One region of the Leifsonia sp. Y878 genome, then DNA from elsewhere that is predicted to be linked to it. Evidence: predicted binding sites of a transcription regulator. Region 1 holds the regulator's gene; the other holds the start of a gene.
What was found. Region 1 encodes LexA, which represses DNA repair genes until DNA is damaged. Its sites were predicted from a motif close to TCGAACANNTGTTCGA; they were not measured.
Positions count from the first base shown of each region.

Region 1 (4,952 bases):
GAGGGCAAACGAGAGATCGGCGTCCAGCACGCCGCCGCCCTTGCGCAGGAGCTCGTGGCCGGCGGCGCCCCCGGCTTGCACCTGTACGCGTTCAACCAGCACCGCACGGTGCTCTCGGTGCTCGAACGGGCCGGGGCCCTCCCCACCAACTACCAGCCATCTGACCGACAGCCCACCACCGCAGTATCTGCCTCAACAGTCAAGGAACCAGCATGACAACCACTCCCGCATTCCCGACAGGCACCATCCTCGGATACCCGCGCATCGGCCGCCGCCGCGAGCTGAAGAAGGCTGTTGAAGCCTTCTGGGCCGGTCGCATCGACGAGGCCACCCTCGAGCAGACCGCGGCTGACCTCCGCGAGGCCACGCGCGCCCGCCTCGTTGCACTGGGTCTCGGCCGGGATGACTCCTCGATCCCCGAGTCATTCTCGTACTACGACCAGGTGCTGGATGCCGCAGTGACAGTGGGCGCCGTCCCCGCCCGCTTCGCTGGGTTGGTCGACGCAGACGGCCGCATCGACCTCGCCGGTTACTTCACGCTGGCACGAGGTGAGGGCGACAACCTGCCGCTCGAAATGACCAAATGGTTCGACTCGAACTATCACTACCTGGTGCCGGAGATTGGCCCTGAGACCAACTTCACCCTCGCGAGCGATCGGATCGTGCGTGAATTCGAGGAGGCAGCCGCCGCCGGTTACCTGACCAGGCCCGTCATCGTCGGCCCGGTCACGCTGCTGGCCCTCAGCAAGCCCAGCGATGAGGCCCCAAAGGGCTTCGTGCCGCTCTCGCGACTCGACGACCTGATCCCGGTCTACGCCGCGCTGCTCGCCCGTCTGGCGGATGCCGGTGCACAGTGGGTGCAGCTCGACGAGCCGGCTCTCGTCAGCGAGAGCATCGAGGTTCCCCGCAGTGAGGTGTACGGGGCCGCCCAGTTCGCCTACTCGGTGCTCGGACGACTGGAACAGCGCCCCGCGATCTTCGTGGCCGCGCCGTATGGCAGCCTCGACGACGCCCTCCCCGTGCTCGCAGCGGCCCCCATCGAGGCGATCGGCCTCGACCTCGTTCGCGGGCAGGTGCCGGAAGCCGTGGCAGGCCTGGCCGACAAGGTACTTGTCGCCGGTGTGATCGACGGTCACAACATCTGGCGGGGCGACCTCGCCGCCGCTTTCAACACGGTGGCCGCTGTTGCCGAGCTCAGCCCGCGCGTCGCCGTGTCCACCTCGACGTCGCTGCTGCACGTGCCGCACGACGTTGAAGACGAGTCAGAGCTCGGCGACGACCTCAGCAGCTGGCTGGCCTTCGCCGACCAGAAGGTGGCGCAGGTGGCCACCCTGGCGCGGGGCCTCGCCGACGGCACGGCGGCGATTCAGGCTGAGTTGGATGCGGCATCCGCTGCCCTGGCCGCCCGCCTTGCCGCCCCTGGCGTGCGTGACGGTGCCGTGCGCACCCGCGCAGCCGGCCTGACAGACGCGGACTTCAACCGCGGCGACTACGCCGCGAGGGTCACAGCACAGGACGCGGCTCTCGAGCTGCCGTTCCTGCCGACCACCACGATCGGGTCGTTCCCGCAGACCGGAGAGATTCGGCGCGCCAGGGCCCAGTTGAACAAGGACGAGCTGACCCTCGAGGAATACACCGCCCTCATGCGTGCAGAGATCGCCAGGGTCGTCGAGCTGCAGGAAGAAATCGGCCTCGATGTTCTCGTGCACGGTGAGCCGGAGCGCAACGACATGGTGCAGTACTTCGCTGAGAACCTCGACGGTTTCGCTGTCACCCAGAACGGTTGGGTGCAGTCGTACGGCAGCCGCTGCACGCGCCCGTCGATCCTCTGGGGCGACGTGTCGCGCCCGAAGCCGATCACCGTCGACTGGTCGGTCTACACGCAGTCGCTCACCGAGAAGCCCGTCAAGGGAATGCTCACCGGACCGGTGACCATCCTGGCGTGGTCGTTCGTGCGCGACGACCAGCCCCTCGGCGAGACGGCCCGACAAGTGGCGTTGGCCCTCCGCGACGAGATCGGTGATCTCGAGGCCGCCGGCATCAAGATTGTGCAGGTGGATGAGCCTGCCCTGCGCGAGCTGCTCCCGCTCAAGAAGAAGAACCAGGCCGACTACCTTGACTGGTCTGTGGGCTCCTTCAAGCTGGCGACCGCCGGTGTGGCTGCCGTCACGCAGATCCACACCCACCTCTGTTACTCGGAGTTCGGGGTCGTCATCGATGCCATCCGCAACCTGGATGCCGATGTCACCAGCATCGAGGCCGCCCGGTCGCGCATGGAGGTCGTCAGCGACATCCAGAGCAGCGGATTCGACCACGGCATTGGGCCTGGCGTGTACGACATCCACTCGCCTCGCGTGCCGAGCGTGACAGAGGTCACTGAGTTGATCAATCGGGCGCTGGAGTCGATCCCCGGCCGACAGGTCTGGATCAACCCTGACTGCGGCCTGAAGACCCGCGGCTACGACGAGACGGTCGACTCGCTCCGCAACATCCTGGAGGCGACGCGCGCCGTGCGCGCCGCGTCAGAGGTCGCTGTCTCCGCGTAATCGCGGCGGTGGCGCGGCCACACATGGAAATGGTCCCGGCTGGAATTCCAGCCGGGACCATGTGTCGTTGGTCGAGGAGCGAGCGTCAGCGGGTGTCTCGAGACCTCGCCGGTGCTGGTTTCGAGACGGCCCTGGCGGGCCTCCAGAAGCAGCGGTATTAGGCAGCAGCGGGATTAGACGGAGCGGAGTACCGCGACGACCTTGCCGAGGATCTCGGCGAAGTCACCGACGATGGGCTCGAAGTTGCTGTTGCGGGGGAGTAGCCAGGTGTGGCCGTCGCGCTGCCTGAAGACCTTGACCGTTGCCTCATTGTCGAGCATGGCGGCGACGATCTCGCCATTCTCTGCCGTCTTCTGCTGGCGCACGACAACCCAGTCGCCGTCGCAGATGGCGGCGTCGATCATTGATTCGCCGACGACCTTGAGCATGAACAAGTCACCCTTGCCCACCAGCTGGCGGGGGAGCGGGAAGATCTCGTCGATCTGCTGGTCGGCCGTGATGGGGATGCCGGCAGCAATGCGGCCGACGAGCGGCACCATTGCGGCGTCACCGATCTGGGCGCTGGGGAAGCCCTCCTGCTCGGCGATGGTCGCATCTTCCGGCGCCTGCGGGATCTCGATCAGAATCTCGAGGGCGCGGGGACGGTTCGGGTCACGGCGGAGGTATCCACTGAGCTCCAGCTGGTTGAGCTGGTGCGTCACGCTCGACAGCGACGCGAGTCCGACGGCATCGCCGATCTCGCGCATGCTCGGCGGGTAGCCGCGCTGGCTCACTGAGCGCTGGATGAAGTCGAGGATAGCCAGCTGCTTCTCGCTCAGGCTCTTCCGTCGCCTGGTGCCGCTCGCGCCAACCTTGTCGTTCTTGTTGCGTGAACTGCTGGTGTCTTGCGTCACTGTCCTCGCCTCTCATGCCTGTGGTGCGCTGTGCGAATGGCACGTCCGCTTGAATGTCGGTGGTGTCTGGTTGAGTACAACCGAACAATCGAAACTGTATCTGGCACACCCCTATTCGGCAAACGTTTGTTCGAGTGTGTCGCACATTTCTTTTTGGTAACAACCGCACACATGCTTGATTGTTCGAATAATCGAATATATATTCGGAACATAGATTCGTACCTGGCTCTCCCGGCCGAGAGCCGGGTACGTCCTTACCTGGAGGTTCGACATGAACGCAGTAGTGTGCATCGGAACACGTTCCACCGTCTCGCCCTTTGGCGGGGTACCCACAGCAACACCAATCACACCAGCCACAACCCCACGTCCCGTCGTGGCGACAACTCGCCTGCGTCTGACGCGGCGGGGTCGCGTCGTCTTCACGACGCTCGCAGCCGCTCCTCTTGTTGCGGCGGCATTCTTCCTTGCCCTGAGCGGTGGCGTTGCAGAGGCCTCAGGGGCCGGCACGGCCTCCGGTGCGGCCGACTTCGCCTACATCACGATCTCCGCGGGGGAGACCCTCTGGGAAGTTGCCGAATCACTGGCACCCGCCGCCGACCCGCGTGACGTCATTGCCGACATCGTCAACCTCAACCAACTGGCGAGTGAAGACGTGCAGCCCGGCCAGCGGCTGGCTCTGCCTGCGTCCTTCTAGGCGCGACGTTTCGCCGGGCGGCATCGCCTGGTGCGCCGCCACGCTTAGCTGAGAGGTGCTCTCACCTCCCAACGGTAAAGTTGGGCGAGTGACCAGCCTCGATGACCTTCCCCTTCGCGATGACCTCCGTGGTCAGACCCCATACGGCGCTCCGCAGAAGAGCGTCCCCGTTGCCCTCAACGTCAACGAGAACACGCACCCCATCCCAGAGGCTGTCGCGCATGACATCGTCGCGTCACTGGCCCGTGCGATCCTGACGGTCAATCGTTACCCAGACCGCGAGTTCACCGAACTGCGGGACGGTCTGGCTCGCTACCTCGGTCACGGCCTCACCCGCGACAACATCTGGGCGGCGAACGGCTCCAACGAGGTTCTCCAGCAGGTGCTGCAGGCGTTCGGCGGGCCTGGGCGAACGGTGCTCGGCTTCGCTCCCACCTATTCGATGTACTCGATTCTCGCGTCGGGCACCGGCACCCGCTGGGTAGCCGGCGACCGCGATGCCGATTTCGAGCTCTCTCCTGAGACTGCTGCCGACTGGGTGCAGCGCACGAATCCCGATCTGGTGTTCCTGTGCTCGCCGAACAACCCGACGGGTACCCCCCTTTCTCTCGACACCATCGAAGCGGTCTACAACGCCACCACCGGCATCGTCGTGGTTGATGAGGCCTATGCAGAGTTCGCGCCGGTCGGTGCGGCCAGTGCGTTGACACTGTTGCCGGGCCGGGAGCGCCTGTTGGTGTCTCGCACGATGAGCAAGGCGTTCGCATTTGCCGGTGCTCGCGTCGGCTATCTGGCCGCCGATCCGGCCGTCGCCGATGC
Region 1 covers NZ_JBYHFS010000002.1:875,584-880,535, forward strand. Annotated here, with positions in the region: gene AC25Y4_RS10250 (methylenetetrahydrofolate reductase) at 1-216, shown strand, start outside; gene metE (5-methyltetrahydropteroyltriglutamate--homocysteine S-methyltransferase) at 213-2,546, shown strand; gene lexA (transcriptional repressor LexA) at 2,720-3,439, opposite strand; gene AC25Y4_RS10265 (LysM peptidoglycan-binding domain-containing protein) at 3,813-4,133, shown strand; gene AC25Y4_RS10270 (histidinol-phosphate transaminase) at 4,222-4,952, shown strand, end outside.

Region 2 (4,952 bases), on a different contig from region 1:
TTCCCACGGCTGGGCCGGTCATTCACCGGGCGGGAAGTCCGTTGATGCGGCAAGGTCTGCCTGCTCCGTGAAACCGGTGATGCGCCTGTGAAGTACGTCGATGGTGCTCGCGAGCGCAGCGGAGCCGAGCACCAGGCGCAGCGGCGCGGGTGTCATATCAGCGCTCTCGATGATCCGGGTGGCCATACGTGCCGGGTCGCCGGGGGCAAGTCCATTCGCCGGATCGAGCATCTTCAGGAAGCTGTGCGCCGGAGTCTGGTCGTAGACCGGAAGGAGCGTGGCGACCTGGGCGCTGCCGTATCTGAACTCCGTGCGTGCACCACCGGGTTCGACGATCGTCACGCCTATGCCAAAGGGCGCGATCTCCTGGGCAACAGATTCTGCAAAGCCCTCTATCCCCCACTTCGTCGCGTGGTAGAGCGAATTCCCGGGGAAGGCGACCTGGCCGCCGTAGCTGGAGAGCTGGATGATGCGCCCACCACCCGCTGTGCGCATGTGCGGGATCACGGCGCGGAAGAGCTGGATTGAACCGACCAGGTTTGTCTCGATCATCCCGTTGATCTGGTCGTCACTGAGCTCTTCTGCGGCTCCGAACAGGCCATAGCCAGCGTTGCTCACGACGACGTCAATCCGACCGAATTCGGCCGCAGTGCGGTCCACGATCGCGCGCATCGTTGCGGTGTCCCGCACGTCGAGCAGTTCGACCTTGAAGAGATCGGGGTATCGCTCCAGCAGATCCGTGACACTCTCGCGCCGGCGCACGGTGCCAACGACGCGGTCCCCGCGTTCCAGCAGCTGCTCGGTGATATGACGGCCGAACCCGCTGCTCACCCCGGTAATCAGCCACAAACGTTCAGACATAGTGTTCTCCATCCCATCTCGCCGTGAGTGGCGCTCACATGGGTGCGTCTCCATACCCACGGTACGACTGAGCCGGGGCGAGAGGGAGGCCCTGCCAGTGATCCTCACAGACGGGTTCGACGCCTTGGTTACTCTTGCGGGTTTCGAAACTCCACCGCTGCGTTGGGTTGCTTTCCTGAACTTTCTAACTATTTGGCTCACGAGGACACCTGATCGGAAGCTGCGGCATACCGCCACGACGATCCATGCAGCCAGCTGGTGATCAAGACAGCCAGATGGTTCAGATCAGCCCGTTAGGTTCGGTTCAGTTCGGTTCGTTCGGTTCAGCCGGCTCGCGGATGGTCGCGTTGATCGCGTTGATCGCGTCTATTGGCGAGTTGGTCTGCCATCCGGGTCGGGGACTTCGTTGCCACGTGCCACCGTTGGTGTCCGTCCATCCAGATCGGGGCTTTCACCTGCGGGACGCCGTCGACCATCCGGATCTGCCACCCCGACCGGTGAATCGTGCGGTGGTGGAACCAGCACAGGGTCACTCCGTTACTCACCTCGGTGGGCCCGCCGAGCGCAGCGGGGATCACGTGGTGGATTTCCGCCCACGCGGCCGGGCTCTGGCAACCGGGGATGATGCAGCCGCCGTCGCGGAGGGTGATTGCACGGCGCTGCTGGCCGGAGAAGCACCGGTCGGTGACTCCCAGTTCGATGATCTTGCCCTTCGCATTGATCGTGACCGGTTGCACTCCCCCGGCACACGCCATCTGCTCCACGGTCAGCATTGAAACCGGTACCACCTGTCCGTCGATGTGGCCGGCACCCGTGCCTGCGAGGAGGTCTTCCTGCCGCACACTGACCAGCACGGTCGGGGCGGCCCCGCCGATCGAGGGTGCTTCGGCGCTTCGCGCGGCGGTGTCAACGACCATCGTGAACAGGTCGTGCCGTAGTTGGTCATTCGTACGGTCGTCACGCTCGAGCACGTCCCGGTCGATCTCTTGCTCCTGCTCCTCCGCGGTCAGAAACTTCACCTGCGCAGTCCGAGGCGACATATACGCATCCATCAGGCGTTGGAACTTCGCGGCCGTCTCCGGCATCAACGCACCCGACACGGGGATGAGACCATCACGCTCGGTGCCGAGCCGGAAGCCACGGTTCAACATCGCCCGCTTCTCATCGGGCTCCAGACCATCCGGGTCAATGAACGCCCTCCACACCTGCGCCTGCAACAAGGTCGCATCCGCAGCCACCGGGATCGTGGCCTCGTCGTCCGGCCCGATCGGTTGCCCGGTCGCCGCAGCGACCAGGGCTTCCTCGGCGAGCTGGATTCTGTCGACAGGGATCCGGCCGCGCAGCGGTCCCAACACGGTGATGATCGCCTCAGCGCTGTCCCGACCGAGCAGCCCACTGGCCAGACCCACCGCCACGGCGGGGAACTTCGCCGGGAACGCCGCCCCGTCCAACCCGTACTGGGTACGCACCTGCCCACCCAGTCGGACTCTCTTGGCGATGGTCTTCGCCGACACACCCGTGAGCCGCTCCAACAGTTCGGTGCCGCTCCGGCATCCGCGCTTGGACGACAGCCGCACCGAGACCTCCAACGTCTTCCGCGACCGCTCCTCAATCTCGGCGGCCAACGACACTCGGTACGCGTCGATGAGTCGCCCGACCTGCTCCGCCTGGATGGCACGTTCGACTAGGTCATCATCACTGTCGACGCGCACCGTGGCGCAGGGCTTGGCCTCCGAAAACTCCGCCGTGAAATCCTGCAGCATGTCCTTGACTGTGCGGGATTCCTCAACTGTGAGCATGCCTCAATACTACCAATATTAGAACTGATAGGCGAGCTTTTCTCAGTCGTATCTAGAGATTAGTCGTAAGTATGTTCGGGTGATGTTCCGAGGTGGCGACGCCGCGACCCGCCCTGAGATGCGAGCGAGAATGAACGTTCGGCCACCGCGCCGAATTCTGGGCGCGCGTTTTCCCGCTGGGCGCGCGGTTAATCGCGCGCCAGGCGCGTTTTCGCGCGCCCAGCTGAAATCGCGAGGTCCGCCCGCCCACTTGACACTCGCCAGCGATCTCACTCCCCGACCACGCCCGCTCTTCGGCCGCCCTCGATCCTCGGCCACGTCCGCTCCTCGACCAGCGGAGGGGCGAACGGCGCGGCATCCGCTCATGAAAAGGCTGGACGACGCCAACCAGCCCTCGTAGGCTCCCACCACCGGCCGGAACGGGAATCATCCGGCGACGTCAGGTAGCCATCACCGTCGAAGGAGCATCATGACGAGCACAGGTCCCGCCACCACTGGCAGCACCAGCGAAAGCACCAGCACCAGCACCAGCGAAAGCACCAGCACCAGCACCAGCACTAGCCCAGACACCCGCGGCACTCTCGCAACCCTGACCCTCGAGCAGAAGGCAGGCCTCACCAGCGGCGCCACCTTCTGGACCACCAAGGAAACACCAGAGGTACCGTCCATCATGCTGACCGATGGTCCGCATGGCGTACGAAAGCAGCGCGGCGGCTCAGACCACCTGGGCATCGCCGACAGCGTGCCCGCGACCTGTTTCCCGCCCGCCGTCTCACTCGGCTCCAGCTTCGACCCCGCGCTGCTGGAACGCGTCGGCACGGCGCTCGGCGAAGAGGCACGAGCCGAAGGCGTTGGCGTCTTGCTCGGCCCCGGCATCAACATCAAGCGCTCCCCCCTCTGCGGCCGCAATTTCGAGTATCTCTCCGAAGACCCGCTGGTGTCCGGGGTACTGGGCGCAGCCCTCGTGCGTGGACTCCAATCACAGGGCGTTGGCGCCTCACTCAAGCACTTCGCCGCGAACAACCAGGAGACCGACCGCATGCGCGTCTCAGCTGACATCGATCCGCGGCCGCTGCGCGAGATCTACCTGCGCGGCTTCCAGCGCGTCGTCGAAGACGCCCAGCCCTGGACCGTCATGTGCTCGTACAACCGAATCAACGGAGTTCATACCTCGCAAGACCCGTGGCTGCTGAACACCGTGTTGCGCGAGGAGTGGGGCTTCACCGGCCTCGTCGTCTCAGACTGGGGCGCCGTCGTCGACCGCACCGCCGCGATTGCGGCTGGGCTTGACCTCCAGATGCCGTCCACCGATGGTCGCACAGACGCCGAGCTCGTCGCCGCCGTGCGCGCAGGTGACCTCGACGAGAGCGTCATCGACACCGCGGCCGGCCGCGTCATCCAGCTGATCCAGAAGGTCCAAGCGAAAGCGGATGCCGCAGCAACCTACGACGAAGCCGCCCACCACGCGCTGGCCAGGGAGGCCGCCGCTGCGAGCGTCGTCCTCCTGAAGAACGACGGCGTGCTGCCCCTCTCCCCTGATGCCTCCGTCGCGATCATCGGAGAACTCGCCCGCACACCTCGCTACCAGGGGGCTGGCAGCTCGCTCATCAACCCGACCCGTCTTGAGAATGCGCTCGACGAGATCCGCACCCTCACTGGCCGGGAGGTTCCGTTCGCGGCCGGATACGCCAGCGACGGGACGGCGACGACTGAACTGACCGCTGATGCTGTTGCCGCGGCATCCGCTGCCGACACGGTGCTGCTCTTCCTCGGCGTGCCGGCCGCGCAGGAGTCCGAAGGGTTCGATCGCGACGATATCGAGTTGCCCCCTGCCCAACTCGACCTGCTTGAGGCCGTACTCGCGGCCAACCCGCGCACGGTCGTCGTGCTCTCGAACGGTGGCGTTGTGCGCCTGTCAGCGTTCGCCGCACGGGTGCCGGCCATCGTCGAAGGCTGGCTGCTCGGGCAAGCGGGCGGCGGCGCAATCGCAGACGTGCTCTTCGGTGTCGTCAATCCGTCTGGGCGACTCGCCGAGACCATTCCCCTGCGGCTCGAAGACACCCCCGCTTTCCTCAATTTCCCCGGCGAGCATGGCCAAGTGCGCTACGGAGAAGGCATCTTCGTCGGATACCGCTGGTACGACGCGCGCAGCCTCGAGGTCTCGTATCCATTCGGTCACGGCCTCTCGTACACGACCTTCGAATACTCGAATGCCACGGCAATAGCGGATGCCGCTGGCATCACCGTGCGCGTCACTGTCACCAATACAGGCGCGCGCGACGGGGCGGAGAT
Region 2 covers NZ_JBYHFS010000003.1:349,229-354,180, reverse strand. Annotated here, with positions in the region: gene AC25Y4_RS12815 (SDR family oxidoreductase) at 19-861, opposite strand; gene AC25Y4_RS12810 (HNH endonuclease signature motif containing protein) at 1,185-2,660, opposite strand; gene AC25Y4_RS12805 (glycoside hydrolase family 3 C-terminal domain-containing protein) at 3,130-4,952, shown strand, end outside.
Region 2: the regulator LexA is predicted to act here: its motif matches at 2,724-2,739, upstream of AC25Y4_RS12810 (HNH endonuclease signature motif containing protein).